One region of the Comamonas serinivorans genome, then DNA from elsewhere that is predicted to be linked to it. Evidence: riboswitches for the same ligand, from Rfam matches in the RefSeq annotation. Region 1 holds a riboswitch; each other region holds the start of a gene.
What was found. A riboswitch is a leader RNA that binds a small molecule or an ion and turns the genes downstream of it on or off. The one in region 1 is predicted to bind cobalamin.
Positions count from the first base shown of each region.

Region 1 (10,279 bases):
AGCACGCGGTAGAGCAGGCGCAGCAGCGTGGACTTGCCGCAGCCGTTGGGGCCGACGATGCCCAGGGTTTCGCCGCGCGCCACCTGCAGGCTCACTTGGTTGACGATGGGGCGGCCCACGATGGGGCGGCCCACGAACGGGCGGCCCACGAACGGGCGGCCCACGTACGGGCGGCTCCCGGCGGGACCCGCGCGCCAGACCAAGTCGGTGGCCGTCAGCATGCGGGGCCGCCTTTGTCGGCTCGGCGCGTTTGCCGGCCCTGGCGCACCAGCATCCCGATGAAGAAGGGGCCGCCGATCAACGAGGTGATGACGCCCACGGGCAGCTCCATGGGGGCAAACGCCGTGCGGGCCAGCAGGTCCACCGCGATCAGGAAGGCCGCGCCCATGAGGGCAGCCACGGGCAACACCCGCCGGTGGTCGTGGCCGATGAGCATGCGGGTGATGTGGGGGATGACCAGGCCGACGAAGCCGATGGCGCCACTGACCGCGACCAGGCTGCCCGTCATCAGCGACACGAGCACGAACATGCGGCGGCGAAAGCGCGCCACGTTCAGGCCCAGGCTGATCGCCGATTCGTCGCCCGAGCGCAGCACGTTCAGCTCACGCGCGCTGCCCCACAGCACGGCCAGGCCCAGCAGCAGGATGAGGGCCGGTGCCGGCAGGCTGATCCACTGGCTGCCCGAGAGGCTGCCCAGCGTCCAGGTCATCAGCGAGGCGGCCAGCTCGCGCTGCCCCGCCGTCAAGGTGATGAGGCTGGTCACGCCCATGCAGGTGTACGCCACGGCCACGCCGCTGAGGATGAGGCGCGTGGGCAGCACGCGCCCTTGCTGCAGCGCCAGCAGGTAGACCAGCGTGGTGGCCAGCAGCGCGCCCGCGAAGGCCCCCAGCGTGATCGCGAACAGGCCGGCGCTGGCCAGGGCGCCCCAGGCCAGCACGCTCACGGCACCCACCGAGGCACCGGACGACACGCCCAGCAGGTAGGGGTCGGCCAGGGGGTTGCGCACCAGGGCCTGCATGGCCACGCCGACCACGGCCAGGCCCGCGCCCACGACGGCCGCCAGCAGCACGCGGGGCATGCGGATCAACCAGACGACGCGCTGGTGCTGCGGCGAGGCCTCGCTGACCGCCGGCAGGCCCAGGGCGTGCAGTGCCTCGGTGCGCAGCACCTCCCACACCTGGCTGGCCGGCACGGCGCTGGACCCCCAGCACAATGCGGCGCCGGCCGCGAGCAGCAGCACGGCCAGGGCCAGCAGGAGCAATCTGCCGTCGCGAGGCCGGCGCTCGGCACATCCGCCTCGCTGCGCATCGCTTCGCAGGGGCACCGGGTCTGGACGCGCTGGCGTGTGGGGGCTGGATGGGCTCAGCCGTGCGCCGTCGCCGCCCGCGCCTGCCCCGGTTGGGCCTGGCAGGTCCTGCAGAAGGTCGGGCGCATGCGAACGCAAGGGCATCAGGTCGCGCACCCGTGCAGGCGCGGCCGCTGGCGGTGCGGCGCCACGGTGGGCGCCGGGGGGCGTGGCACCGCGGGGGCTGTTCATGGCGTGCCCAGTGCGGGTGGGTCGACGGTGATGCGCCGTTCGGGGTGCAGCGCGGCGGCCAGGCGCTGCGTGGTCGCCACGTTGCGCGGCCCGGGCGTGGCCTCGGCGTAGGTCATGACGAAAAAGCGCTGGTGGCGGATGGCGCTGACCCCCGCCAGCTCGGGCTTGCGCATCAGGAAGTGCCGCTTGCCCTCGGCGCTGGGGTGGCCGTAATCCACGATGACGATCCACTCGGGGTCGCGCGTCACCACGTCCTCCCAGTTGCCCTGGGGCCAGTTGCTGGCGATGTCGTCGAACAGGTTGTCGGCGCCGGCCTCGTGCAGCATGGCGCGGGGCATGCCGTAGCGGCCCGAGGTGGTGGGCAGCTTGTCGCCGCTGTCGTACACGAAGACGCGCGGCCGGTGCGTGACGCCGGCCATCTCGCGGCGCAGGGTCGCCAGGCCTTGTGCCAGCACGGCCACCTGCTGGTCGGCCTGTGCCGAGGAGCGGAAGATGGCGCCGATGTGGCGCATGTCGTCGAAGGCGTCTTCCAGCCGCACCTCGCTGCGTGCGGCCACGTGGATGCAGGACTCGGTCAGCACGTACGACGCGATGCCGTGGCGGGCCAGCAGCTCGGGCGTCACCCCACCTTGGCGAAAGCCGTAGCTCCAGCCGCCAAAGACGAAGTCGGTGCCGGCGTTCACCAGCGTTTCGAGGTTCATGCCCTGGGTGGACAGCTTGGGCAGGCGCGCCAGCGCCGGCGCGAACTCGGGCGCAATCTCCTTGCCATCGGGGATGCCGGCGTAGCCCACCAGCCGGTCGGCCAGCCCCAGGAACAGGAACATCTCGGTGATGCCCACGTCGTAGGTCACGGCACGCTTGGGCTCCTTGGGGTATGCGGTGGGTACGCCGCACACATTGACGGTGACGCCAGGTACTGCGTTTGGGTGAGCTGGCGCTGGCGCGCTGCGCGGGCCACACGCGCCGAGTGCCAGCGCCAGGAGGAGGGCAAGGGCGGTGACGCGCATGCCTCAGAAGCGCAGTTGCGCGTTGAGCTCGACTTGGCGGCCGCGGCCCAGCAGCCACTGGCTGCCGTACGACGACTGGGCGTACAGGCGATTCGCCAGGTTGCGCCCGACCAGGTTGAAGCTGACCTGGCGGTTCATGCGCCAGCTGACCACGGCATCGGCCACCACGTACGACGGCAGGTAGGTGGTGTTGGCGTTGCTGCTGTAGCGCTTGCCCACGTGGCGCAGGCCCAGCGAGGCGCGCCAGTCGCCCACGGTGTAGTGCGCCCACACGTTGGCGGTGACGCGCGGCACGTTGGCCGGGCGGTTGCCCGAGCGGTCGATGCCGGTGGCGCCTTCCCGCAGCTCGTCGAACTGGGCGTCGACCCAGCCCAGGTTGCCCTCGAAGCGCCAGGCCCGACTGGCCTGCAGCGCGCCCGACAGTTCGATGCCGCGCGAGGACTGGCTGCCGCCCTGGATGGACACCGTGGGTTGCAGCGGATCGCGCGTGATGATGTCGTCCTTGCGGATGTCGTACACGGCCAGCGCCCACTCACCACGCGGGTCGGGCAGCTGCTGCTTGATGCCCAGCTCGACCTGGCGGCCACGGCTCAGCGTGAAGCCGCTTTGCGACGCGGCCAGCGACAACAGGCTGGTCACGGGGTCGTGGCCGGTGCTGACCTGGGCGTACACGTTGGTGCGGTCGTTCAGCGTGTGCGTCAGGCCCAGGCGCCACGAGGTGCCGGCCAGCTTCTTGGCCAGCGTGGCCTGCGACACCACGTCGCGGCGGTCGAAGTCGTACCAGTCGCGGCGCAGGCCGGCCATGAGCAGCCACTGGTCGTGGAGCTGCCAGGCGTCTTCCAGGTAGAGGGCGTTCTGGCGGATGGCGTTGGAGAGCTTGAGCGCGTAGGGATCGGGGCTGTCCCACACGCCATGCTGCGGGTTCAGGGCATCGACCACCGATGAGCCCGTGTAGGGCGAGCTGTTCAAGGCCTTGAAACGCGAGCGCGACAGGTCCCAGCCCGCGGCGAGCTTGTGTTGGCCCGCTTCGGCCAACAAGGCCAGCCGGTTGCCGCTCTGCGTCAGGTCGTGGCCGATCTCCAGGTAGTCGGAGCGCGCCACCGTCTGCTGGGCCGGGTTGTAGCCGTAGGCCTCGATGTTTTTCCAGTGGCGGTCCGAGCTGAAGTGGTAGCTCTCGTTCCGGAGCGTGAGGCCGGGACGGACCTGCCACTCGCCCTTGAACTTGACGCGGCGGTCCAGGTAGCGGATGTCGCTGTCGCGCACGTTGTAGTTCTGGTGGCGCAGCGCGCGGGCCACGCGCCCATCCACGGTGGGCGTGCCGAAGTAGCGCTCGGGCTGGGTGTCGCTGAAGTCGGCCGTGAGGTCAAAGCGCAGCGTGTCGCTGGCCTGCCAGCGCAGGGCGTTCATGAGCTTGGCGTTGGTGCTGCGGCCCAGTGGGCGCTCGCCATCGGTGCGCTCGCCATAGGCGTCGATGCGGTAGCTCAGGCCAGGTGCCAGCGCACCGGTGGTGCCCAGGCCGGCGCGGGCGGTGCCATGCTGGCCGCCGCCCAGCAGCATCTCGGTCTGCCGGTCTGCGCTGGGGGTCTTGCGGATGGCGTTGACCGTGGCGCCCATCGTGCCGCTGCCAAACATCAGCGAGCCGGGGCCGCGCAAGACCTCGAAACGCTCGTAGCCCCAGGCGGCATTGGGGTAGGTGATGGTGCCGGCGGCCACGGGCAGGCTCAGCCCGTCCTCGGCCACGCCCACCGAGTTGACGCCGCTGAAGCCGCGGCTGGAAAACGCCATGCCGCCGTTGCCGGGCGAGGCGGTGCTGGTCAGGCCCACGGTGCGCGTGACGGCATCGGCCACGCCGAAGTCGGCGCGTTCTTCGGCCTGCCGGGCGGTGATGGCGCTGAGGCTGGCGGGCAGGTCTTGCGTTGTCACGGGCAAGTGGGTGCCCGAGGTGGCAGGCGTCTGCAGCGCCGAGGGCACGGCGTCGGCCGTCACCTGCACACTGGGCAGCGTGTCCTGCGCGGTGGCGAGCAGGGGGCAGCACAGCATCCAGGATGCGAGCAGAGGGCTTGGGCGCAGCGCATGGGCTGGGCGCAACACGGGACGAACGGCGCGAGCGGCCGGAGTGGCTTGGGTCATGTCAAAGGTCTCATTCCACCTGATGTGACACGGCAAGCCAGAGCGTGCGGCGCTGAGTGGCCACAGGCTCAGACGCCGTCCACACCCCGCAGACAGTCATGAGGTCATGCGCCCCCGAAGGAGCGCATGGCGAACCACGAACAGGCCGGTCTCCGGGCTCACAGCATCGACCCTGAGGTCGAGGTGCACACCCACCTTCCCAAGCGTCTGGGCCACGTGGAGACCGTGGCCAGACTGAACTCAGTGGTTGCGCTTCGCCAGAGGGCGAAGCGCGGGGCGTGCTGTCTGTCTACCGTTGCGGGGGCAGCCAAGGCTTGCGGGGTTGACCCGACCTTGTTCCCGTTTCACTCGCGAAGCGAGCACCTGTGCATGGGCTGAAATCAGCGCGGCGGAGTGTAGCCCACGCGGCGCGGGACGAGGCCGCGCACGCGACGCGAAAATGGCGTGCCCGGTGACAACCAGGATAGGTATGCACCCATGGCCTTTTGTTAAATATCGGTAGCAGGACTGTACTGCCTTCAAGTCGCCATGAAGACCATGAAGGATGCGTCGCCGTTCGCCGTTCGCCGTTCGCCGGCGTGCGGGCCGGCGCCCCGCCGCACCGGGCGTTCACGCGTGGCGCGCCGCCTCAGCGTGGCTCGCTGAGGGCGAGGGGGCCGGCGCCGACCCGGACACCGGCGCGGTAGCCGCAGAAGCCGCCTGCAGCCGCCACCAGCGCGGCAGCAGGGCTTGCACGTGGGGCCGGCCGTAGCGGTCGTCGATGAGGTGGATGGTGCCGCGGTCGTCCTCGCTGCGGATCACGCGGCCCGCCGCCTGCACCACCTTGCGCAGGCCGGGGTAGAGGTAGGTGTAGTCGTCGCCCTGGCGTGCGCCGAAGCGCTGGGCCAGCACGCGCCGCATCGCGTCGTTGACGGGCCCCAGCTGCGGCAAGCCCAGCGTGGCCACGAAGGCCCCGATGAGCCGGCGGCCGGGCAGGTCCACCCCTTCGGCAAACACGCCGCCCAGCACCACCAGGCCGACGACGCGGCTGGTCTCGGTGAAGCCGGCCAGGAAGGCCTCGCGGCCGGCTGCGTCCATGGCCGGGGTCTGCAGGCACAGCGGCAGCGCGGGGTGGCGCTCGCGCAGGCGTTCGGCCACGCGCTGCAGGTAGTCGAAGCTGCTGAAAAAGCACAGGTAGTTGCCCGGTGCACGGGCGTGCTGCTGCGCCACGAGGTCGGCGATGGGGGTGAGCGATTGCGCGCGATCGGCCCAGCGCGTCGAGACCTCGCGCACCACGTGCACCTGCAGCTGGTCGGCCGCGAAGGGCGTGTCGATGTCGACCTGCGCCGTGGTCGGCGGCAGGCCCAGCAGGTCGCGGTAGAAGGCCGGCGGGTTCAGCGTGCCCGAGAACAGCACCGTGGCTTGCGCGCTGGCGTGCCGGGGCGCCAGGTGCGGCGCGGGGATGACGTTGCGGATGCCGAGCACGGCGCTGGCGCGGGCGTGCGGCCGATCGGTAGCGCGCGCGGGCAGGCGGGCGATGTCGAACAGCGCGTGGGGGCCGAACTGCTCGGCAAGCTGCAGCAGCTGCAGGGCCTCGAAATGCAGGGCCAGCAGGTCCTCGCCCAGCGCCTGAAGGCCTGCATCCTGGGCCTGGCCAACGGCCTGGGTGACGCGCTGCAGCGCCGTCAGCAGCGTGGGCGGCACGGCGTCCAGCACGGCGTAGTCGGCGGTCTGCGTGCTGGCCAGGGCCGTGCAGCAGCGCCGCAGGCGGTCCAGCGCCGTCCGCACCGGGCCGGTGGCCTGCTGGCGGGCGGCGGCCAGCGTGAAGGGCGACAGCTCGGCGCTGTACATGCGGCGCGCGCGGTCGACCAGGTTGTGCGCCTCGTCCACCAGCACGCCGACCCGCCAGCCTTGCTCGCGCGTGAGCGCGTGCAGCAGGGCGCTGCTGTCGTAGTAGTGGTTGTAGTCGCCGACGACGACGTCGCTCCAGCGCACCAGCTCCTGGGCCAAGTAATAGGGGCAGATGCCGTGCGCCAGGGCCAGGGTGCGCACGCTGGCCGGGTGCCAGTCGGCCAGGGCCGGCGCGGCGGCGCGTGCGGCCGGCAGCCGGTCGAAAAAGCCCCGCGCCAGCGGGCACGACTCGCCATGGCAGGCCTTGTCGGGGTGCTCGCAGGCCTTGTCACGCGCCAGCAGGGCGAGCACGCGCAGGCGGGGCGCAGCGGGCGCGAGGGGTGGGTCGTCAGCGGGGCAGGCCGCTGCGTCCGGCGCGGCATCGGGCGCGGCATCGGATGGTGTGGCGGATGCCGCATCGGACGACACGGTGGCACAGGCGGGCGACGGCGCGGGCTCGTTCGTCCAGGGCGGTGGTTGCAGCTGGGCCAGCGCGCGCAGCGCCACGCCCTGGCCCGTGCCTTTGGCGGTCAGGAAGAACAGCTTGTCCAGCCCTTGATGCGCCATGGCCTTGAGCATGGGGAACACCGTGCCCAGCGTCTTGCCGATGCCGGTGGGCGCCTGGGCCATGAGGCATGCCCCGTTGCCCGTTTGTGCACCCTGGCGCGCAGCGCGATACACCGCCACGGACAGCTCGCGTTGCCCGCTGCGGAAGTCGCCGTGCGGAAAGGCCAGACCGGCCATGGCGGCGTCGCGGCCCAGCCGGTGCGCGGCCTCGGCGCGGGCCCAGCTCAGGTAGCGCTGGCACAGCTGGTCGAAGTGCGCCTGCAGCTCGGCGGCGGTGCAGTCTTCGGTGAGCACCGTTTTTGCATCGGTGTCGACGTTGACGTAGACCAGCGCCACACGCAGCCGCGTCAGCCCTCGCGCCTGGCAGAGCAGGTGGCCATAGGTGCGGGCCTGGGCCTGATGCAGGGCGCGGTGGTGGTCACGTACGCCGTCCAGCTGGCCGCGGTAGGTCTTGATCTCTTCCAGCTGCCCCGCCTCGGGGTCGAAGCCGTCGGCGCGGCCCCGCACCTGCAGCGCGTCCTGGTACAGACCGGACAGGGTGACCTCGGTTTCGTAGCCGGGCGCGCGGCGCGAGCGCACCCGCGCGTGGCCGGCCATGCCCTCCAGCGCCGAGGGCGCGGGCGTGAAGCGCAGGTCGAGGTCGCCCGATCGCGCGGCGAACTCGCACAGCGCGCGCACGGCCACGGTCGCCGGGTTCATGGCAGGGCCTCGCGCCGGGCTGCGGGTGTGGTGACGGCCGTGGCGATGCGGGCCCGGCGTGTTGCAGGGCTGGGGGGCGCCGAAGCCGCAACGCCTGGCGTGGGCGGCAGCGGCGATGGCGGCAGCGCTGGTGCCCTTGACGACAAGGGCCAGGGCGCGTCGGCCCAGGCGGCATTGAGGTGCTCGTTCCCGGCCTCATCCCGGCCGCGCGGCGCAGCCTGGGTCACCTGAGGGGCGGCTTCGGCGGGGTCGCGGTCGGCGTCGTCTTCCCAACACACGTGGCAGACCTGCACGGGCAGGCCATGGGCCTCGAAATGGCGCAGCCAGCGCAGTTGGTTGTCCTGCAGCTTGTCGCCCGGGCCCTTGACCTCGACCAGGGCGTAGCGGCGCTCGGCGGGCCAGAAGCGCACCAGGTCCGGAAAGCCGGAGCGGTTGACCGTGACGTCTTGCAGCAAGCGCGTGAACACCACCTTCAGGTGCGCCGCGGGGATGCAGTGCAGCGCCAGCGCCAGCAGGTCGTCGGTCACCGCGCCCCAGTGCACGAACGGCGACTGCAGGCCCTGCTTGGCGGCATGGCGTGCGCGGATCAGCGCGGCGTGTGAACCGTCGTCCAGGGCCGCCAGGCAGCGCGCGAATTCGGACGCGCGGCGGGTCGCGAAGTCGGCGGCGCTCAGGTCGGCCGGGCCGGCTTGGAACGGGTGGAAGAACGCACCCGGCACCGGCGCAAAAATCGCCGGCCAGCACAGCAGGCCAAACAGCGCATTGAACAGCGTGTTCTCGACGTAGTGCACCGGCGCCTCGTCGCGGTGCCAGTGCCGGCAGACCACCACCTCCACAGCCTGAGGCGTGGCCGGGCGGGGCAGGCACAGCGCGATGCGGGGCGGCAGGTCGGGCCCACCTGTGCACCCGTCGGCTGGCTGCTCGGGCGCCGCTGACGCGGGCGGTGGGCCGGACGTGGCGCTGCCGCGCTGACGCGTCGGCGCAGGCAAGCGGGCCCGGTCCGCCGCGCGGCTTACCGGCAGCCCCAGCTGGCGCTGCAGGCGCGGCAGCATGCGGGCCACGCGCTGGCGTTCGGCTTCGTCTTCGGGCGCGGCCTGCGCGGCCGAGGCCAGGGCCAGCGCCGCGTTGAACTCGCCCAGGCGTTCGTGCACGCGCATGCGGCGGTGGCGGGCGCCCGGGTGGCTGCTTTGCGCGTAGGCGCGGAGCGCGAGCGGCCAGTCCTGGCGCCGTTCGCAGGCCTGGCCGACTTGCCACAAGGCCTTGGCGCGCCGGCGTTCCAGCCACACGTTGTCGCTGCCACAGGTGGCCAGGCGCTGCAGCACGGCATCGGGGTCGGCGCCATCGGCCAGGTCTTGCCGACACGCGGCCATGGTCAGGTAGCGGTCCACGTCGGCGGGCGACTGGAAGGCGCGCGAGGCGGCGTCGAAGGCCACGGTTTCGTGGCGAAAAATGCCCAGGTCGGCCAGCACAAAGGCCGACCAGTCCTGGTGCAGGTTGCCGAAGAACATCAGGCGCAGGCGCTCGCACAGCGCGTCCGTCATCAGGCGCCAGACCGGCTCGGTGGCCTGCGGGTGCCAGTCGGCGTAGGTCTGCGTGTGGTCGGCGGCCACGCCGGCCTGCGCTTGCCAGGCCTGCAGCAGCTCGGCTTTTCGCAGCCGTGCCGCGCCGCTCACGGTGCCCAGCAGCGGCAGCAGTTCGGCCTTGGTGTGCAGGGCGAACAGCTCGTCCAGCCGCATGGGGGCGTCGGCCGACAGCCAGCCCTGCCGCAGCAGCGGCGCGGCGGCGGCGCCCAGGTCGGGGATTTCGGCATAGACCAGCCGGCTGGCCCGGAACCAGGGGCCGCGCCGCATCACCAGGCGCACCAGCAGGGCCTGCGCGGACTCCGGCAGCGTGTGGAACTGCTGGATGAAGCCGTGTTCGTCGGGCTGCAGCACGTCCGCATACCGGTCGGCCAGCCAGGCCAGCGCCTGCCTGAAGTGGTGCAGGTAATAGAGCGCCTGAGACGGAGGCCGGGTGAACGGCGTCGTCGGGGCGGGGCGGGGCGGCGGCAAGCTCATGAATCGGCCCCAGCGCGCCATGAGAGCTGTGAATGCATACAGTCAATGTACACCGTCTGGCGTGGGCGCGCTGGCGGCGGTGTCGGCCGGTTCGGAGCCCGGGCTGACGCAGCAGGCTGATCCGACCCGGCGTCGCGGCTTTCAGCGTGTGGGCCGGCTCGAACGACCAGGATGGGCGAGCTGGAGCGCGGGCGATCCACCGTGGTGGCCTGCCGGTCCACGGCTTCGGCGATCTCACACCGGCCAGGGTCCCAGGGCCGCTGCACCCCAGGCCAGACAGGCCGTTGAACACCTGCCAGCTGGCCCCGACCGCATCACCCCGGGCTTTCCCTGCCCAACCGGTGTCGCCGATTGCTTTTTCAGTCGGCCTGCGGCCCAATTGAAAATGTAATACCTAAGTATTTATTGTGAAT
Region 1 covers NZ_CP021455.1:3,759,306-3,769,584, reverse strand. The annotation lists gene CCO03_RS16060 (ABC transporter ATP-binding protein) at 1-221, opposite strand, end outside; gene CCO03_RS16055 (FecCD family ABC transporter permease) at 215-1,261, opposite strand; gene CCO03_RS16050 (ABC transporter substrate-binding protein) at 1,534-2,388, opposite strand; gene CCO03_RS16045 (TonB-dependent receptor) at 2,548-4,674, opposite strand; cobalamin riboswitch at 4,801-5,056, opposite strand; gene CCO03_RS16040 (ATP-dependent DNA helicase) at 5,284-7,809, opposite strand; gene CCO03_RS16035 (VRR-NUC domain-containing protein) at 7,806-9,866, opposite strand.

Region 2 (10,279 bases), 530 kb from region 1:
CAGGGCCACGCCATAGCGGCGAGCGTTGTCGGCGATGTGGGCCGCACGGCTGGGGTGCTGCTCCACGCACACCGCCGGGCCACCGCCGGCCAGGCCCCATTCGATGGCCACCGAGCCCGAGCCCGCGCCCAGGTCCCACAGGCATTCGCGCGCGCGCGGCGCCAGGGCGGCCAGCGTGATGGCGCGCACCGGCGACTTGGTGATCTGGCCGTCGTGCGCGAAGGCGGCCGTGGGGCGGCCGGGCGTGCGCGACAGGCCCGCGCCGCCGCGCGCCTCAAACGCTGCCGCCAGCGGCGCGGGCAGGGGGCTGCTGTCGGGCGCCAAGGTGTGCGCCAGCTCGCGGGCCAGCCCATCGGCCACGGCCTGCGTGGGCCCGCCCAGCTGCGAGAACACGCTCATGGGGCTGTCGCCCCAGCCGCGCTGCGTCAACCAGTCGGCCAGCGCCGGCGCGGCTGCCGCGTCGCGCAGCAGGCACAGGAAGCGCTCGCCCTCGGCCAGCAGCGGGGTCAGCAGCTCGAACGGCCGCGCGTGCAGGCCCAGGCGGTGCGTGCCCTCTTGCGGCCAGCCCAGTTCGCCGGCCATCAGCGCAAAGCTGGACGGCTGCGGGTGGTTGCGCCACTCGCCCCGCACCAGGTGCCGGGCCAGCGAGGCGCCGGCGCCGTGATAAAAGGGGTCGCCCGACGCCAGCACGGCCACGGTGGCCTGACCCCGATGGGCCAGCACCGGGGCCACGTCGAACGGCACCGGCCAGACCCGGCCCCGGTCGCCCACCTGCGCCAGCGCCAGGTGGCGCGGGCTGCCGAACACGATGCTGGCGCTGTCCAGGGCCTGGCGTGCCGCGGCCGTCAAGGCCGGCAAGCCAGCCGGATGAATCCCAACCAGATGAAGCCACGGTGTGGCCATGACCCACATACTCCTTTTAGGGGGCACCCACGGTGCCCGTGTATTGGCCGCGCTCCTGCAGCAGGATGGCGTACCGGCAACGTACTCGTACGCCGGGGTGACACAGCAGCCGCGCCTGCCGGCGCTGCCCACGCGCGTGGGCGGCTTTGGCGGGGTGCAGGGGCTCACGCGCTACCTGACGGCGCACGGCATCACCCACGTGATCGATGCGACCCACCCGTTCGCTGCCCAGATGAGCCGGCACGCCGTGCAGGCCTGTGCCGCGCTGGGCCTGCCGCTGCTGGCCCTGGAGCGGCCGCCGTGGCCGCAGCAGCCTGGTGACGACTGGATTCACGTCGCCGACATGGCGGCCGCCGCGGCGGCCTTGCCCATGGGCGCCGAGCGCGTGTTCCTGGCCATCGGCCGCAAGCAGCTGATGGCGTTCGCGGCGTGCGAGCACCGCCGTTTTCTGCTGCGCGTGGTCGATGCGCCCGAGGCACCGCTGCCGCTGCCGGCGCACGACCTCGTCGTGGCGCGGGGGCCGTTCTCGCTCGCCGACGAGGTGGACCTGCTGCGTCGGCACCGCATCGCCTGCCTGGTCAGCAAGAACGCGGGCGGTGCCGACACCTACGCCAAGATCGAGGCCGCCCGTCAGCTGGGCCTGCCCGTGGTGATGGTCGCCAGACCCGCCATACCGCCCCGCACGGTGTGCCAGACCCCCGAGCAGGCCATGGCCTGGCTGCGCAGGCGCTGAAGCACGCCCGGGCGTGGCAGCGCCCCGTGCGGGAGATGGACGGGAAGGCCGACCCTCAGCCATGGCTGCGCGGCGTGTAGACGTGGCGGCCGACCTGGCGCGTGAGGCTGTTGCCCACGATCACCAGGGTGCGCATGTCGGCCATGTCGGGTTGCACGGCATCGAGGCGGTGCACGGCCAGCCGCTCGTCGGCGCGGCTGACGTTGCGGGCGAAGCAGATCAGGCGGCCCGGCTCGCATTCCTCGCGCAGCACGGCCAGCGCACGCGCAAAGCCCTCGGGCCGCGACTTGGAGCTGGGGTTGTAAAACGCCATGGCCAGGTCGGCCTGCGCGGCCAGCCGGATGCGGTGCGTGATGGTCGCCGCGGGCTTGAGGTTGTCCGACAGGTTGATGACGCAAAAATCGTGGCCCAGCGGGGCGCCCAGGCGCGCGGCCGCGGCCAGCATGGCGGTGATGCCCGGCAGCACCTGCACCTCGACCCCGGCCCAGCGCGCCTGGTCGGCGGCGGGCGCGTGGTCCAGCGCCTCGAACACGGCGCTGGCCATGGCGAACACGCCCGGGTCGCCCGAGGACACCACGAGCACGCGGCGGCCCTGGGCCGCCAGGTCCAGGGCGCTGCGTGCCCGGGCCAGCTCTTCGCGGTTGTCGCTGCCGTGCAATTGCAGGTGACCCCGCGTGGCGAGCTTGTCCACATAGGGGTAATAGCCCAACGCGTCGGTGGCGTCATCGATGGCGGCCTGAACCTGGGGGGTGATGAGGTCGTCGGCACCGGGGCCGATGCCGATCACGCTCAATCGGCCGGCAGCTGAGGCGGTGGGGCGCTCGGTCATGCAGCGCCCCTCACAGGTCGAGGGCCACGAGGCTGCCCGCGGCCTGCAGGTCGTTGGCCGGCCGACGGCCCTGGCCGTGCACGATGACGATGGCGAAGTACGGGCAGCGCTCGGGCGCCTCGCGCAGCGGCATGACCTGCTCGTCGGCCATGGTGCCGTTGATCACCAGCCAGCTCTGGTCGAGCTTGCCGGCCGCCTGCAGCACGGCGCGGATGCGCGGCAGGTGGCGGCCCACCTTCATGAAGACCAGCGCTTCGGCGCCGGCGACGTGGGCGCGCAGCCGCTCGTCGGGCAGGGTGGCGGGCAGCACGGTCATCACGTCGTCGCCCCAGGTCATGGGCACGCCGGTGGCGTGCCAGCAGCCCACCATGCCGGGGATGCCCGGCAGCACGTGCACGGGCACCTGCCCGGCCTGGCGCAGGCGGATGTACAGGTGCATGAACGAGCCGTAGAAGAAGGGGTCGCCTTCGCACAGCACCAGCACGTCCTGCTCGCGGGCCAGATCGGTCAGGCGCTGCTGCCAGTCGCGGTAGAAGTCGGACAGCTGCGCCACGTAGCGCGGGTCGTCGTGCGGAATCTCCGTGGTCAGCGGGTACTCCATGGGGTACTCGGTGACCTGCGCGTGCAGCAGGCCGTTCACCAGCTGGCGCGCCTTGCCCGGGTGACCGCGCTTGCGGAAGTAGGCCACGTGCCGCGACTGGCGCAGCAGGCGGTCGGCCTTCACGCTCATGAGGTCGGGGTCGCCCGGCCCCAGGCCGACGCAGATGATCTGTCCGGTGCTCATGCCGCCACCCCCTGGGTCTGCGGCGCCGACACCGGTCCCCATTCGGCCGGGTTGGCCAGGGCGTTGACGGCGGCCACGGCCACGGCCGAGCCGCCCAGGCGGCCGCGCACGATGGCGTAAGGCACCTGGCCCCAGTCCGCCAGGGCCTGTTTGGACTCGGCGGCCCCGACGAAGCCCACCGGGCAGCCGATGATGGCCGCAGGGCGCGGGCAGGCCTCGTCCTGCAGCATGTTGAGCAGGTGGAACAAGGCCGTGGGGGCGTTGCCGATCACCACCAGTGCGCCCGCCAGCCGGGGGCGCCACAGCTCGAGCGCCGCTGCGCTGCGCGTGTTGCCCAGCTCGGCCGCCAGGGCCAGCACCTGCGGGTCCTGCAGCGTGCAGACGACGGCGTTGTCGGCCGGCAGGCGCTTGCGCGTGATGCCTTCACTGACCATGCGCGCATCGCACAGGATGGGCGCGCCGCGCTGCAGGGCCGCTTCTGCGGCGGTGGCGAAATCGGGCGAGAACTGCACCTGCGGGGCCAGCTCCACCAGGCCCGCGGCGTGGATCATGCGGCAGACCACGCGCTCTTCGAGGGGCGTGAACCGCTCGAGCGCGGCTTCGCTGCGGATGATGGCGAACGACTGCCGGTAGATGGCGTCGCCGTCGGTGATGTACTCATGCTGCATGGGTCAAGGTCTGAAAGGCGCGGATCTCGTCGGGTGTGAATCGGCTGCCGGGATGCGGGGTGTCCACGGTCCAGTGGACGTCATGGAGTATGGGGTTGTCGCCGTTTTTTGATGAACGGGGAGGGCTGGATACTGTGTCTGATTCAGCCAAGGTGGCGCAGGCCAGCGCATCGGCGTCGGCGGGCAGGGCGCAGCGCTTGGCGCAGCCGCTGACGTGCAGGTGCTTGCCCGCGGGCACCTGGGGCGCCCAGCGCAAGGCCGGTGCCTGCGTGGTGGCCAGGGCCTGGGTGCAGCCCGGCGCGCCGGTGCAGGCCGACACGCGCAGCCGCGCGTCGTCGGCGTCGAGGATCCAGGCGCGGGCGTCGTCAGGCGTCAGCTGCAGGGCGGCCCGGTCGGCGCCGCAGAACAGCAGCGAGCGCCAGGGCGTCACGCGCACCTCGGCCGCCGGGGGCAAGGCGCCGAGTGCGCGGCGCAGGTGCCGGGTGTCGATGCGGCCCAGCGGCGCGCCGGCCAGCAGGCCCCACGCGGTTGCCTGACCGGGCTGCGGGGGCTCGGGGGCGGTCGGCAGCGGGTGGTCGGGCCCGCTGTACGGCGAGCCGTGTAGCGGAGGCGGGTGGTCGGGCAGCAGCGCCGCCAGGCGCGTGGGATGCGGTTGGCGCTGCAGGCGCGCCTGGGCAAACCAGCGCGCCACGCCAACGGCGGCGGCCACCACCTCGGGCAGCTCGGGCAGCCACACGGGGCCAGACCCGGCAGAGGGTGCAGGCGTGGGCGTGGGTGCCGAGCCCAGCGCCAGCGCATACCCCTGAGCCAGCGGCCAGATGCGGAGGTCGGCCTGCAGGCGCCGCAGGTGCTGCTGCGGGTTGTCGACCAGCAGGCTGAATTTGCTCGGCAGCGGCGTCAGGCCGGCGGCGCGCAGCACGTCGGGCCGCAGCGCCGTGGCCACCGCCTGGGACAGGGCCTGCGCCAGCTGGTGCGTGCGGTCGCCGGTGTGGTGAAACGGGCTGCAGTGCACGGCCGGCGCGGCATCGGCCTCGGGGTCGCCATGCACCAGCGCGGCCGCGACCAGGCCTTGGCGCAGGGGGGCGACGGCGGCATCGGGAACGGCGCGCAGCTGCACGTTGCCCAGGCGCGTGAGTTCAAGCTGGCCGTTGGCGTGGCACTCGGCCAGGTCGGCCAGCTGCCGCCACTGGGCGACGCGCAGCGTGGCCTGCTGCGGGCGCACGCGCACCAGCCAGCCGTCGTGGGCCCGCATGGGCTGCCATGCCGTGGGACACCAGCCTTGCACCAGGAATGCGCTCGCCATCGTGGGGGGAAGAATCCAGGACCGCGCCTGCACTGCATCCCCGCAGGCCCTCAGACGCAAACACCATGCCTGAAGCGGCATCGCAACCGTGTTGGCCGGTATCCGGGCTGGCAAGACGGCGGTGTGGCCTTCCCACCGTCACCTGACGGCAGTGGCATGTTCGACACCGCCTGACCCAATGGGGTCGGCTTGCTCACCGTTGCGGGGGCAGCGCAGGCTGAAGCGGCTTGGCACCGCACTCCCTGCTTCCCGTTTAACCGCTGGCCAGACAGGCCGCCGCGGCACCAACGGGGCGCATTCTAATCGCGCCGCGCCCGGCGTCCGCCTGGCGGGAGGGGCGCATCGGCGGCCCACGGCGGCGGTGCGCGGGCTGGGCGCTGCCCTGCACCTGCGCCATGCAGAGCGGGGCCGCCAGCGCTCGCGCGCCTGGCGGGCGTAGGCGCTCAACCGACACGCTGACCCATCATGGCGCCTGCAGTATGGCGTCGTCTCCGATTCATGAAAATCGGCAGCAGGCCCATACTGCCCCTCACGAATCGCCGGCCTGCGCCTGGATGCTGTCGCGCAGCCACTGGATCGCGTCGGACTCGCGCCGGTAGACCAGCGCCACGGTGGAGGCGGGCAGCGGCGCCTCCAGCGTCACCTCGCGGACGCGCGTGGCCGAGGTGGCGCGCGCCAGCGACAGGCTGGGCACGAACGACAGGCCCACGCCGGCGGCCACCAGCTCCACGTTGGTGGCGGGGCTGTTCGAGATCACGAGCCGGTCGGGCGCGAACACGCCGGCGCGCCTGAACATGTCTTCGAACGCGCTGCGGCCCAGCGTGGATTCGGCCGGCACGATCCAGCGCTCGGCGCGCAGCTCGGCAAAGCGGGCGGGGCGGGCCGTGGCCAGCGCATGGTGGCGCGGCGCGATCACCGTCATCGCCGACGTGAACAGGGCCTGCGCCTGCACGCCCGCCCGCTGCAGCGTGCTGCGGCTGGGCAGGCTGGTGAGCAGCGCGTCGAGCCGGCCTTGCTGCAGCAGGTCGAACAGGCGGGGCACGCCGCTTTCGGTCAGCCGCAACTCGCAGGGGTGGTGCAGCAGCAGGTGCTCGATCACCGGGGGCAGGTGGGCCTGGGCGATGAAGGGTGGCGTGCCCAGGCGCAGGATGCTGTGCTGCGCTTCGCGCGCCAGCTGCTCGGTGGCGTGGCCCAGCTCGTTGAGCATCCAGGTCGCCAGCTGCATGACCAGGGCGCCGCGCTCGGTGGGCACCAGGCCCTTGGGGGCGCGCTCGAACAGGGCGAAGCCGAAGGCCGTTTCGACCTCGTGCAGCATCTTGCTCAGCGCCGATTGCGAGAGGTTCATCTGCGACGCGGCCGCGCTCAGCGTCACGCAGTCGCGCAGCGCCACCAGCATCTGCAGGTGGCGAAACCGCAGCCGCGCCAGCAGGCGCATCAGGTGGGCATCGTCGCGCATGAGTATTCCAAAAGGTGATGGATGGATGAGTTTATTTCGCTTTTCATCATGCTGACGCCTGCCTACAGTGCGGCCCACACCACAGGAGACAGACATGCAGAGACGACACTTTTTGGGGGGGCTGGCCAGCGTGGGCCTGGCCACCGCCGCGCACGCCGGCCCGTATCCCGACCGCTCGGTGCGCCTGATTTGCCCCTATGCCGCGGGCGGCGGACCCGACCTGCTGTGCCGCGAGCTGGCCCCCTTGCTGGGCGGGGCGCTCAAGCAAAGCGTGTACGTCGAAAACAAGGTGGGCGCGGGCGGTGTGCTGGCGGCGCAGTACCTGGTGGGCCAGCCGGCCGATGGCTACACGCTGATGCTGGCGACCAATGCCCACCTGATCCAGAAGCTGCTGCAGCCCAAGCTGCGCTTCGCCCTGGGCGACTTCGCGCCGGTGGGCCTGCTGTCCACCTCGTGCGCCGTGCTCATGGTGGCCAAGTCCAGCCCCTGGCAGACCGTGGCCGACCTGGTGAACGCGGCGCGGCGCGAGCCCGGCAAGCTGAACTTCGGCTCGGGCGGCATCGGCACGCCGGCGCACATCGCGGGCGAGACGCTGGGCGTGCTGGGCGGCATGAAGGCCGTGCACGTGCCGCTGACGGGCTCGGTCGAGATCCCGCTGTCGCTGATGCGCGGCGACACGCAGTTCGCCTTTCCCAACCTGGGCACGGCGCAACAGGCGCTGAAGACCGGCAAGCTGCGGGCGCTGGCCGTGACGAGCGCGAAGCGGGTCGCTGTGCTGCCCGAGGTGCCGACACTGGTCGAGGCCCTGAAGTCCGACCAGGCCGTGCTGGAGGCCTGGTCCGGCATCTGGGTGCACGCCAAGACGCCGCCGGACATCGTCGCGCGCCTGCACACCGCGCTCAACCACGCCGCCGTGCAGCCGCGCATGGCCGAGTACGCGCGCCTGACCGGCAGCGACCTGGCGACCAGCCCGAGCCCGCAGGACTTCACGCGCTTCGTGCAGACCGAGAACACCAAGATGGCCGAAATCATCGCGCTGTCGCAAGCCCACACCAGCTAGGACGCCCCATGACCCAACCCTTGAACGGCGTGCGCGTGATCGACATGTCGCACGTCATCGCGGGGCCGCTGGCCTCCATGTACCTGGCGCAGCTGGGTGCCGAAGTCATCAAGATCGAGCCGCCCGATGGCGGCGAGGTCATGCGCAACAGCCAGTCGGCCGGGTTTGCCGCGCTCAACGCCGGCAAGCGCTCGCTGGCGGTGGACATCCGCCAGCCCGAGGGCGCCGAGCTGGTGCGCCAGCTGGCGCGCACGGCCGACGTGTTCATCGAGAACTTCCGGCCCGGTACCGTGGCCCGCCATGGCCTGGCCTACGAGGACCTCCGCGCCTGCCGGCCGGACATCGTCTACGCCTCGCTCTCGGGCTACGGCCAGCAGGGCGAGTGGTCGGGGCGGGGCGCTTACGACCACGTGATCCAGGCCTTGACCGGCATGATGATGATGTCGGGCGACGACGAGGCGGCGCCGCCCGTGAAGGTGGGCTTTCCCGTGGTCGACGTGGCCGTGGGCATGCTGGGCGCGCTGTCCATCACGGCGGCGCTGCACCGCCGCCAGGCCTGCGGGCAGGGGGAGCACGTGGACGTGTCCATGGTGCAGGCAGCGCTCATGCTCATGTACCCCAAGGTGAACGCCTTCCTGACCGAGGGCGAGGCGCCGCGGCGCGTGGGCAACCGCGGCTACACCGGCAGCCCCGGCGCCGACACCTTCCGCTGTGCCGATGGCTGGCTGTCCACGGCGGCCAACACGCCGGCGCAGTTTCGCGCGCTGACCGAGGTGCTGGACCTGCCCGGCCTGTGCCGCGACGATGCCTTGCTGGACCTGGCGGCCTTCGAGGGCGAGCGCGGGTTCGTCAAGGCGCGCGATGCGCAGCGCCTGCAGCAGGTGCTGCAGCAGGCTTTTGCCGCCCAGTCGGCCGCCGCCATGGAGGCCAGCCTCAATGCGCGGGGCGTGCCGGCCGCGCGCGTGCGGTCGCTGGACGGTTTCCTGACCGAGGTGGCCGAGGGCGGGCAACTGGCCTTGCCCGCCACCCGCTACCAGGCGGGCGACCAGCAGGTGCGCACGGCGGGCCTGGGCTTTTGCTACCGCCACGAGCCCCTGCCGCAGCAGGCCGACCTGGCCGCGCTGGGGCGCGACACCCAGGCGCTGCTGCACGAGCTGGGCCTGGACGCCCAGGCCCTGGCCGCGCTGCAGGCGGCCGGCGTGGTGCGCTGATCAGCGGCCAGGTGCAAGCAGTATGAGTCCCTTGCCGTTCATTTGATATCGGCCATCGGCCAATACCCCTGAGCTTCGTTGCCGCCGGTGAACCGGTGGCAGCCCCGGGCGCCACGCGCCCGCTTCCAACTCGCCACGCCCCATGAAACACCTCGTTCTGGCAGCCGCCTGCGCTGCCGCATGCCCGCTCGCGTCCGCCCAAAGCCAGGTCAACCTGTATGGCACGGCCGACCTCATGCTGCGCCACGTGCAATCCGGGCCGACCCGGAGCACCACCCTGGTCGATGGCGGCCATGCCGCCTCGCGCCTGGGCTTTCGCGGCAGCGAAGACCTGGGCGACGGCTGGCGCGCCGGCTTTGTGCTCGAAATGGGCATCAACGCGGCCAACGGCCAGGGCACCATCCCCGGGCCCACGGCGGCGTTCACGCGCCAGTCCTACCTGAGCCTGAGCGGGCCCTGGGGCAGCCTGGAGATGGGGCGTATGTATACGCCCATGTTCCTGTCGCTGCTCAAGACGGACCCGTTCAGCATGAACGCCTTGTTTTCGCCGCTGAACGCGGTGTCGCTGACCGACGGCCAGACCGGGCTGCGGGCGTTTTCGGCCCGCGCCAGCAACCTGGTGCGCTACCACGCGCCCGCGCTGGGGCCGGTGACGGCCAGCCTGGCGCATGCGCGCGGCGACGAGACGGGCCGGCGCAGCCAGTTCCTGGGCGGCAACCTGGCGTGGACGCACCAGGGCTGGTACGTGGGCTATGGCTTTCAACGCACGCGCGACGGGTGGGCCAGTCCACCTGCGGATGGGTCGGGGGCAACGGGCGCCTCGCTGCACCAGAGCCTGAGCGTGGCCCGGCAGTGGGCGCAGTTCAAGCTCTCGGGCAACGTGATGCGCAACCGTGGTCCGGCGGGCGTGCCCCATGCGCAGCTGTTCAGCCTGGGCGCCTCGTGGGCCGTCAACCCGAGCAACACGCTGCTGGCCGAGGTGCTGCACCGGCGTGTGGCGCACAGCCCGCGGCGCCAGAACGTGCTGACGCTGGGGTGGGACCACGCTCTGAGCAAGCGCACGGCCGTGTACGGACGCTTGCTGATCCTGGCCAACGACGGCCAGGCTTCGGCCACGCTGGGCGGCGTGCCCGTGGTGGCCGACAGCGGGCACAACCTGCGCGTGTTCGGCGTCGGCTTGCGCCACCAGTTCTGACGCGTGGGCGCTTGACCCACGTTCGCACCGCGCAGGGCGGCACGCCGGCCAGGGGTGATGGCCACGCGCTGCGGCGATGACGCGAACGCCATTTGGTTTTGATGTCCGAGGTATGGCGCTGTTGTCGTTTGCATGCA
Region 2 covers NZ_CP021455.1:3,233,930-3,244,208, reverse strand. The annotation lists gene cbiE (precorrin-6y C5,15-methyltransferase (decarboxylating) subunit CbiE) at 1-903, opposite strand, end outside; gene CCO03_RS13790 (cobalt-precorrin-6A reductase) at 902-1,636, shown strand; gene cobJ (precorrin-3B C(17)-methyltransferase) at 1,692-2,465, opposite strand; gene cobI (precorrin-2 C(20)-methyltransferase) at 2,476-3,249, opposite strand; gene CCO03_RS13775 (precorrin-8X methylmutase) at 3,246-3,917, opposite strand; gene CCO03_RS13770 (nitrite reductase) at 3,907-5,220, opposite strand; cobalamin riboswitch at 5,297-5,524, opposite strand; gene CCO03_RS13765 (LysR family transcriptional regulator) at 5,750-6,676, opposite strand; gene CCO03_RS13760 (Bug family tripartite tricarboxylate transporter substrate binding protein) at 6,771-7,736, shown strand; gene CCO03_RS13755 (CaiB/BaiF CoA transferase family protein) at 7,745-8,947, shown strand; gene CCO03_RS13750 (porin) at 9,090-10,142, shown strand.
Region 2: linked by a shared signal. The riboswitch ahead of CCO03_RS13770 (nitrite reductase) and the one ahead of CCO03_RS16045 (TonB-dependent receptor) in region 1 are both predicted to bind cobalamin.

Region 3 (10,279 bases), 740 kb from region 1:
CTGCAGGCCCGCCTGATGAGCCAGGCGCTGCGCAAGCTCACGGCCACGATCAAAAAGACCAACTGCATGGTCATCTTCATCAACCAGATCCGCATGAAGATCGGCGTGATGTTCGGCAGCCCCGAAACCACCACGGGCGGCAACGCGTTGAAGTTCTACGCCTCGGTGCGCCTGGACATCCGTCGCACCGGCACCATCAAGAAGGGCGACAACGCCATTGGCAACGAAACCCGTGTCAAGGTGGTCAAGAACAAGGTCTCGCCGCCCTTCAAGACCGCCGAGTTCGACATCCTGTTCGGCGAAGGCATCTCGCGCCACGGCGAAATCATCGACATGGGCGTGAACGCGCGCATCGTCGAAAAATCTGGCGCCTGGTACGCCTACAACGGCGAAAAAATCGGCCAGGGCCGCGACAACGCGCGCGAATTCCTGCGCGAGAACCCGGACCTGGCCATCGAGATCGAGAACAAGGTGCGCGAGTCCCTGGGCATCGCCCTGCTCCCCACCGATGGCGTGGCCGCCCCGGTGAGCAGCGACGACGAGGTGTGACCCTTGGGCGGCCGCGGCCGCTGGCGATGCGCGCTGCTCGGGCCACGGCTGGGCTGCGTCTGCCGCCCATGGCGGCGCGCGCTGCGTGGTGGCGATGGCGCGGCGCATCTCGCCTGGGGCCGGTGTCAGGCGACGCCCTGGCGAGGCCGGCCGGCCGCCCATCCGACGACGGCGCGGCCAGGCTGATGGCCCAACGCTCGACGGCTTCAGGCCTGATGCCCGTCACCCACCTGATCCCTCCCCACAGCGGCTGGTGCCGTTGGTCCCTCCGACCCACCATGCCCTGATCCAGGCCTTCCGTTCCACGCTCCGATGTCCCCTGCCGCCACGCCCCTCAGCCTCAAAGGCCGCGCCTTGCGCCTGCTCAGCCTGCGCGAGCACTCACGGGCTGAGCTGGCGCAGAAGCTGGCGCGCCACGTGCAAGAAGGTGACGACCTGCAGGCCGTGCTGGACTGGCTGGTGGCCCGGGATTTTCTGAGCGACCAACGGGCGGCCGAGGCACTGGTCCACCGCAAGGCGCCGCGCTACGGCAGTGCGCGCGTGCAGCAGCTCATGCGCCAGCAAGGCGTGCCCGCCGACCTGATCGCGGCCAGCATGGCCGAGCTGCAGGGCAGCGAGCTGGCGCGGGCGCGCGATGTCTGGCAGCGCAAGTTCGGCGAGCGGCCCGATTCGCCCCAGGCCCGCGCCAAGCAGATGCGCTTCATGGTCAGCCGAGGCTTCAGCCCGCAGCTGCTCGATCGCCTCTGGCGCGACGACGAGGCGTGATGCGGGCCTCCGCTGCGCATCTGGTGGCCGGCCACCTGCGGCAGCGTGACATCGCGGATGCATGCCATGGGGTATGAAGGCATTGCCGTTTTGCTGAAAACGGCGATGGATGGATACTGCATCAAGGTCGCGTGATTCAGCGGCACGCAGCGCCCGCGCGCTTGAAGCGGTTGCCCGTCACCGCCAGCGAGCCCAGCGACATCGTTCGACTCGCATTCAAACCACCGTCGGGCAGGACGTGCGCACCGGCCGTGTCCAGCGCACGGGGGTCGCGATGTGGCCGTCGCGGTGTGGCGGCCACGCCCTGCCGCCCTGCGCCAGCGCAGGCCCCCAAGGCCCAGGGCGAGTCGCGGCACAGGGCCGCAGGCCGCGCCGTGGTGGCTCGCGCCACGGCGCTTCCCCCATAATCTCGCGCTGCGAACACGCGGCCGCTGCAAGGCGACCCGCGGTTCGCGTCGATGAGAAGGTGCCTGAACGGGCTGGCCACACGGCCGCGCCCCGCAGGTTAAACGGGAAGCTGGTGCGCGACGGGAACACCTATCGCAAGGCCAGCGCTGCCCCCGCAACGGTAAGCGACACATCCGGTCCGCAGATCGCTGGCTCCGCCAGTCGATGGTCACTGCGCCCTCTGAGGCGTGGGAAGGCGCGGGACCTGGCTGCGCATGGCCCCTGGCCGATGCCAGCTGTCGCAAGCCCGGATACCGGCCTGCTCCCATCGCTTCGGATGCCGCGGGAAGGCGCATGTCCGGGCAGGCGGCAGGCCGGGTCTTGCCCTGCTCCAGACGGCGCGCGTGACCGCGGCGTGTGCCCTGATCCAACGCTTCGCGGGAGAGCGAAGCGCCTCTGGAACGACCATGCGGACCTGCTTCCCCTTCGACCTGCCCTGGCTGGCCAGCCACCCCGCGCGCCTTGCGCCTGCCCAGCCGCTGCCCCGTGCCCATCAGCCCCTGCGCCAGACCACCCGGCTCTGCGCCTTGGCCTGTGTCGCCTGGGCCTCTGCGGCCTGGGCCCAGGCCCCTGACGCCACCCCGCCCGCGAGCGACGCGCTGGAGCCCATGTTCGTGACGGCCACGGCACGGCCCGAGGAGCGGGCACGCATCGCGGCCACCACCCAGACCATCGCCCGCGAGGACATCGAGCGCTCGTCGGCCAAATCCCTCACCGACCTGCTGGCCGAGCACGCGGTGGGCTTCCTCAGCGAATGGACGGCGGCGCAGACCTCGCTGAACCTGCGCGGCGCCACCACCGATGGCCAGGGGCGCGACTACCGCGGCCAGGTGCTGGTGCTGCTCAATGGCCGCCGCGCCGGCACGGCCAACCTCTCCAAGCTCAGCCTGTCGGATGTGGAGCGCATCGAGATCGTGCGCGGGCCGGCGTCGGTGGTCTACGGCAGCCAGAACATGGGCGGCGTCATCAACATCATCCTGCGCAACGGCGCCAGTGGCGGCCGCAACCGCGTACAGGCCGTGGGAGGCGGATGGGGGCTGTGGCGCACCGAAGCCCAGCTCAGCGGCGCCACCGACCGCTGGGACTGGTACCTGGGCGCCAACGCCGGCGGCCGCGGCGACTACCAGTCGGGCAGCGGCGGTGGCAGCCTGCCCAACACCAGCTGGAAACGGCGCGGCGCCACGGGTGCCCTGGGCTGGCAGCTGAACAACCTGCACCGGCTGGCACTGCAGCTGCGCACCGACGGCATCTACAACGCCGGCTTCCGCGGCTCGGGCGCCAACGCCTACAGCCGCGACAACCGCGACAACCAGTCGGCCGACCTGACCTGGCACGGCGCCCTGCCCGGCGAGCGCGTCAGCTGGCTGGCCCACCTGTACAGCTTCCGCGATGTCGACGAGTTCAACTGGGCCTCGCCGGTCATCCGCTCCGGCACCAGCGCCGTGCCCGGCACGGCCAGCGACGACAACCGCCGCGTGCTCGAAGGCACGGGCCTGCGCCTGCAGCCGCGGATTCGCCTGAGCGCCAGCAACGACCTGCTGGTGGGGTTCGACTACGAGAAAAACCGCCTGCGCTCCGACCGCGTGCGCGTGGCCATGCCCGGTGGCCCCACCGGCCAGGTTGCGCCCTACGACAACAACCAGACCGAACACACCAAGGCGCTCTACTTCGAAGACGCGCAGACGCTGTGGAGCGACCGCGTCACGGTGCGCGCCGGCGTGCGCAAGACCTGGGGCGCGACGCGCTTCGACCAGACCCCCAACGTGCCGCTGGCCGTCACCACCACGCGCGACTACGACCAGCTCACCTGGTCCACCGGCGCCACCTGGAAGGTGGACGACGCCCTCAACCTGCGCGTGGGCGCGGCCACAGGCTTCCGGGCGCCCACGGCCAGCGAGCTGTCGGCCGACTTCACCGCCGTGGGCGGCGGGCGCATTTTCGGCAACCCCCAGCTCAAGCCCGAGTCCAGCCGCCAGTTCGAGGTCGGTGGCAGCTACCGCCAGCCGGGCTGGAAGGTCGATGCGGCGCTGTTCCAGAACACGATCGCGAACCGCATCACCACCGTCTCGCGCGGCGCCGCCACCAACACCTCGGACTACGCCAACAACGCCGCCGACATCGTCGCGCGCGGGCTGGAGCTGGGCGTCAGCGCCGACGTGGGCCAGTTGCTGGGCTCGCGCCTGGGCGGCCACACGCTGACGGTGTTCGGCAATGGCTACTACCACTTCACCATGAAGGACAAGGGCGCGGCGGCCACGGCCAACACCCGCCGCGTGCAGCGCATGCACCAGTACGAAGCGGCGGCCGGCCTGCGCCTGGCCCACGGCACCGACCGCCACGCGGGCGACTGGAGCATGCAGCTCACGGCCTTGCTGCGCGGGCCGATGTGGTACGACACCGAGGAAAACTTGCTGGTGCCCCAGGGCGAGCCCAGCAGCACCTGGATCCACCGCAAGGGCGCGTTCACGGTCTGGAACTTCCGCGGCGACTACCGCGTGAGCCCGCGCGTGAAGGTGTTCGCGGGGGTGAACAACCTGTTCAACCTCAACCGCCACCCCATCTTCATCGCGCGCGACGTGCAGCCCTGCATCGCCAACCCGGCGTTCCAGAACGGCGGCTGCGGCACCTCCATGCCCGGCCGCGAATGGCAGGTGGGCCTGCAGGCCGAGTTCTGATGGCCAGCGCGTGGGGCAGGCGGCCCAATCTCGGCACAACAAGAAGCAGTATCACGCCACTGCCGTTTCATATAAAACGGCAACAGCCCGATACCCCTTTCATGGTGCATTTGCCTGACCGCGCCGCGCGGATCCGCAGGCAGGCCAACCCACCCGGGGCCGTGCACCGGCGCACCCTGGTGTCGGCGCTGGCGGCGTGGGGCCTGGGCACGCAGGCGGCTGCCGCGCCTTCGCGCGCGTTCCAGCCCGTGTCCGCCGCGCCTGCTGCGCCTGGCCTGCTGCTGCGCGATGCCCTGGGGCGCGAGGTGCGCCTGCCCGCCCCGGCGCAACGCATCGTCACCATCTTTTCGTCGAACACCGAACTGGTCAGCGCGCTGGGGCTGGCCGGCCGCATCGTCGGCGTCGAGGACTACACCCGCTACCCGCCCGAGGTGCTGGGCCTGCCCAAGGTGGGCGGCCGGCTGGGCTTCTCGGTCGATGCCGTGGTGGCGCAGCGGCCCGACCTGGTCATCGTCACACCGGCCCGGCAGGCGGCGCATCAACTGGTCGCCCCCATGGAGCGCATCGGCGTGCCCATCGTGGTGTTGCTCAGCCGCAGCCTGGCCGAGGTCGTGGACAACCTGCGGCTGGTGGCCCGGGCCACCGGCGTGCCGGACCGCGGCCAGGCCCTGGCCGCCGCGCTCGAAGCGCGTTTGCAGCGGGTCGATGCCGCCACCGCCGGCGCACCGCGGCCGCGTGCCCTGCTGATCACCGGGCGCATGGGCAACGGCATGCTGCTGGTGGCTCGCCCCGACACCTACACCGGCGAAGCCGTGGTGCGCGCCGGCGCCCGGCACGCCTTGCCCGGCCTGGGCACGCTGGCCCAGGTGTCGCCCGAGGCCGCGCTGGCCGCCGACCCCGACCTGCTGCTGTTCGCCGGCACCCAGGCGGCGCTGGACGAGCTGCTGCGCCTGCCGGGCTGGCGCGATGCGCGCGCCGTGCGCCGGCAGCGGGCGCTCACGGTGTCGCGCGCCGAGTTCCTGATTCCCGGTCCGCGCACCATCACCGGCGTGGAAACGCTGGCGCGGCAGATCGCGGCGCTGCGCGCCGGGGGCCTGGCATGACCGTGCAGCCATCCGACCTGACGCCGCCCGTACCGGCCCCCGCATCTCCGCCGTTACCGGCACCCCGGCCCCGCAGCCACTGGCGCCGCTGGGCACTCACCGCCGGCGTGCTGGCGCTGTGCCTGCTGTTCGGCGCCTGTGCCGGCCACCAGTGGGCCTCGCCGGCCGAGCTGTGGCGGGCCATCACCGACGGCGACAGCCTGCGCAGCCGGCTGCTGTGGGAATGGCGGCTGCCGCGCGTGCTGGCTGCGGCCTGCGTGGGCGCGCTGCTGGGCTTGTCCGGCACGGTGTTCCAGGGCGTGTTCCGCAACCCTTTGGCCGAGCCCTACCTGCTGGGCGCCTCGGGCGGCGCGGCGCTGGGCGCAACCGTGGCGCTGCTGGTGCCGCTGGGCCTGCCCCAGGCCTGGTTGCTGCCGGTGCTGGCCTTTGGCGGCGCCTGGGGCGCCACCGTGCTGGTGCTGGGCGTGGCGCGCGTGGCCGGCGCCCTCGATGCCGCCGGCATGCTGCTGGCCGGTGTGGCCATGGCGGCCGTGCTGGGCGCGCTGCGCTCGTTCCTGATGCTGGCCCTGTCCGACGAAACCGTCAGCCTGCAGGTCGTCATGAGCTGGATGCTGGGCGGCATCCAGACGCCCAGCTGGGCCGGACTGGGCCTGCTGGCGCTGGTCACCGTGGCGGCACTGGGCCTGACGCAGGCCGTCGCGCGGGGGCTGGATTTGCTGGGTCTGGGCGACGCCACCGCGCAGGGCTTCGGGCTGGACGTGGCGCGCTTCGTGCCCCGCGCCGTGCTGGTGGGCTCGCTCGTGGTCGCCGCCGCGGTGGCCTATGGCGGGCTGGTGGCCTTCGTCGGCCTGGCCGCGCCCCACATGGCGCGCTGGTTCGTGGGCACACGCCACCGGGCCGTGCTGCCGGCCAGCGCCCTGGCTGGGGCCGTGGTGGTCACGCTGGCCGACGCGCTGGCGCGCAGCGTGCTGCCGCCGGCCGAGGTGCCGCTGGGGCTGATCACGGCCGTGGCCGGCGGCCCCTTCTTCATCGTGCTGCTGGCGCGGCGGCTGCGGGCGCACGGAGAACCGGCATGAGCGCGGCGCCCGATCACGCCCCCGTCCACGCGCACCGCCCTGCGCCCGCCGACGGCTGTGCGAGCGCGCTGCTGCAGGCCCAGCGCGTGACGCTCACGCGCGGCAACCGTCACCTGGTGCACGACGTCACGCTGGCCCTGCCCCGCTGTGGCGCGGTGGCGCTGGTGGGGGCCAACGGCGCCGGCAAATCCAGCCTGCTGAACCTGCTCGCGGGCCAGCTCGCGCCCAGCGCCGGCAGCGTGCAGTGGCAAGGCCAGCCGCTGGCCGCGCTCAGCGTGCGCGAACGCGCGCGCCGCGTGGGCTACATGCCGCAGCGCTTTGAGCCCTACTGGAACTTGACGCTGCGCGAGCTGATCGACATGCGGCTGGACGGCGCGGTGACGACCGACCGCGTGCTGGCCCACGCCGACCTGCAGCCCCTGGCCGACCGGCGCTGGGCCACGCTGTCGGGCGGCGAGCGCGCCCGCGGCCTGCTCGCCGCCGTGCTGGCCACCGACCCACCGGCGCTGCTGGCCGACGAGCCCGGCGCGGCGCTGGACGTGCAGCACCGCCTGGCCCTGGTGACGGCGCTGGCGGCACGCGGGCGCAGCCGGCTGGTGGTCGTGGTCATGCACGACCTGGACCTGGCCTTCGAGTGCTTCGACCGCGTGATCGTGCTGCAGCATGGCCGCATTGCGCTCGATGGCTCGCCCGCCGAGCTGCTGCACGCGCCCGCGCTCGATGCCGTGTTCGGCGTGCACTTCCAGCGCATCGCCGTGCCCCCGCAAACCCTGCTGCGCGCCCGCCCCGCGCCAACCAGCCCGGACCACCGGCCACAAGCCCCCATGTCCCGAGACCATCCTGCAGCCCCTGCCGCCAACACCCCGCCCACCCGTCACGGAGCCCCCGATGCGCATTGACCTGGCCGGCTGGACCCGCGAAGCCACCGTGGGCGATCCCCGCGCCTTCTTCGCCCTGTTCGAGCAGGCCGACCGGCTGGGCTTCGACGGCGTGTGGTTCAGCGAATTCCGGGTCGCCCCGTTTGTGGCCGGCCCCTACCCCTCGCCGCTGCTGCTGGCCGCCGGCCTGCTGGCGCGCACCGAGCGGCTGCGCGTGGGCACCGCGGTGCTGGTGCTGCCGCTGCACCACCCGCTGCTGCTGGCCGAGGACATCGCCCAGCTCGACCTGCAAAGTGGCGGCCGGCTGGACGTGGGCCTGGGCCGCGGCACCGAGCCCGAGGCCTTGCAGCGGCTGGAGATCGACCCGCAGTCCACGCGCGAGCGCTTCGAACACGGCACGCGCATCCTGCGCGAGGCCTTGCGCGGCGACGCGGTGGCCTCGAGCGCCGGCCCCTGGCAGTTCGAGGCGCAGCGCCTGGCCACGCCGCCGCTGCAGCGCCCGCATCCGCCGCTGTACATCGCTGGCTCCACGCCCGAATCGGTGGCTTTTGCCGTGGCGCACGAGATGCCGCTGCTGCTGAGCCTGGAGCCGCCCGAAACCCGGCAGCTGGCCCACCAGGAACACGCCGCCCAGGCGCAGGGCCTGGACGCACAGGCGCTGGCCGCCCTGCGCCAGCGGTCGTCGCTCGCCCGCTACGTCTGCATCGGCGCCAGCGCACAGGCGGTGCAGGCCCAGCTGGACGCGCTCTGGCCGCTGCTGCATGCGCGGCGCGTCTACTTCGCCGCCAAGCGCGGCGTGGCCGCCGCCGATGTGCCGCCCGTGGACGTGGCGCAGACCCTGGCACAGCAGTTCATCTGGGGCACGCCCGAGCAATGCCACGCCCAGATCTGCGCCCTGATGGCGGGCACCGGCATCGGCCAGCTGCGCTGCGTGTTCAACGCCAACGGCCTGTGGTCCAACGCCCACGCGCTGCAGGCGATGACGCTGTTCGCGCACGAGGTGCTGCCCGCGCTGTCGGGACGCGGCTGAGCCACCACCCGCGCCCGGCCATCACTCAGCGGCGCACCACGTCGTCTGAGCCTTTCCGCCTGTCAACAAGCAGTATGCCCTGGTTGCCGTTCAAACATGAACGGCGACCAGGGCATACTGCAACATCCACGCCAGAGAATCAGCGCGGTGCGTCGGGCAGCTCGATCTTGACTTCCAGCACCTCGAAATTGTCCTGGCGGTCCAGGTTGACCTGGATGTCGCGCGGATCGATCTTGATGTACTTGCTGATCACCGCCACCAGGTCACGCTGCAGGGCGGGCAGGTAATCCGGCTCGCCCATGTTCTTGCCCACGCGCTCGTGCGCCAGGATGATCTGCAGGCGCTCCTTGGCCACCGAAGCGGTTTTCTTCTTCTCGCCCAGGAGCAGGGACAACAGGGACATGACTTACCTCCCACCAAACAGGCGTTTGAAGAAGCCGGGCTTTTCGGCGTCGATGAAGCGCAGGGGCTTGTCTGCACCGAGGAACCGGTCGATCACGTCCAGGTAGGCCTCGGACACGTCCGTGCCCTTGAGGTGCACGGCGGGCATGCCCTGGTTGGACGCCTGCAGCACGGCCTCGCTTTCGGGGATCACGCCGATCAGCTCGATGCGCAGGATGTCCTTGATGTCGTCCAGCGACAGCATCTGGCCGTCTTCGACGCGGCTGGGGTTGTAGCGCGTGATCAGCAGGTGTTCCTTGATCGGCTCCTTGCCCTCGATGGCGCGCTTGGTCTTGCTGCCCAGCATGCCCAGGATGCGGTCCGAGTCGCGCACGCTGGAGACTTCCGGGTTGGTCACCACCACGGCCTCGTCGGCGAAGTGCATGGCCATCAGCGCGCCCTGCTCGATGCCGGCCGGCGAGTCGCAGACGATGTACTCGAAGCCCATCTTGTCCAGGTCTTCCAGCACCTTGCCCACGCCCTCCTGCGTCAGCGCGTCCTTGTCGCGCGTCTGGCTGGCCGCCAGCACGAACAGGTTGTCGCACTGCTTGTCCTTGATGAGGGCCTGGGTGAGGTTGGCCTCGCCGTGGATGACGTTGACGAAGTCGTACACCACCCGGCGCTCGCAGCCCATGATCAGGTCCAGGTTGCGCAGGCCCACGTCAAAGTCGATGACGGCGGTTTTGTGGCCCCGCAAGGCCAGGCCGGAGGCGAAGGCGGCGCTGGTGGTGGTCTTGCCCACACCACCTTTGCCCGAGGTCACGACGACGATTTTTGCCATGGTTGGGGTTCCTGATTGAAAAGCGTGATGCCGGGCCTAGCCCAGCTTGATCGGGGTGATGACGAGTTTGTCGCCTTCGGGGCCGGACTCCAGGTGCACCTGGGCCGCACGGCCCTGCACATCGGCCGGCCAGGCCTCGCTGGTGCGGTAGACGCCGCAGATGGAAATCAGCTCGGGCTCCATGCTCATCGCAAAGATGCGGGCATCGGTGCGGCCGCGCGCGCCGGCGATGGCCTTGCCACGCAAGGGCGCATACACGTGGATGTGGCCATCGGCCGCCACCTCGGCGCCGTTGTTCACCATGGCCAGCACCACCAAGTCGGTGCCGCGCGCGTACACCTGCTGGCCCGAGCGCAGCGGCCGGTCGATCACCATGGCGCCCGGCGGCACCTGCACGGCCGGCGGCGGTGGGGCCACGGGCACCGGCGCCGGGGTGGGCGCCACCACGGGCTGGCGGGCCAGCACGCTCTCGTGCGTGGGCACCAGGCCGGCCTCGAAGGCGTCCTGCTGGTGTTGCAGCGAACCGCCCCGCAC
Region 3 covers NZ_CP021455.1:4,498,393-4,508,671, forward strand. The annotation lists gene recA (recombinase RecA) at 1-549, shown strand, start outside; gene recX (recombination regulator RecX) at 862-1,314, shown strand; cobalamin riboswitch at 1,762-2,038, shown strand; gene CCO03_RS19270 (TonB-dependent receptor) at 2,169-4,436, shown strand; gene CCO03_RS19275 (ABC transporter substrate-binding protein) at 4,538-5,539, shown strand; gene CCO03_RS19280 (FecCD family ABC transporter permease) at 5,536-6,615, shown strand; gene CCO03_RS19285 (ABC transporter ATP-binding protein) at 6,612-7,514, shown strand; gene CCO03_RS19290 (LLM class flavin-dependent oxidoreductase) at 7,504-8,523, shown strand; gene minE (cell division topological specificity factor MinE) at 8,663-8,926, opposite strand; gene minD (septum site-determining protein MinD) at 8,930-9,745, opposite strand; gene minC (septum site-determining protein MinC) at 9,782-10,279, opposite strand, start outside.
Region 3: linked by a shared signal. The riboswitch ahead of CCO03_RS19270 (TonB-dependent receptor) and the one ahead of CCO03_RS16045 (TonB-dependent receptor) in region 1 are both predicted to bind cobalamin.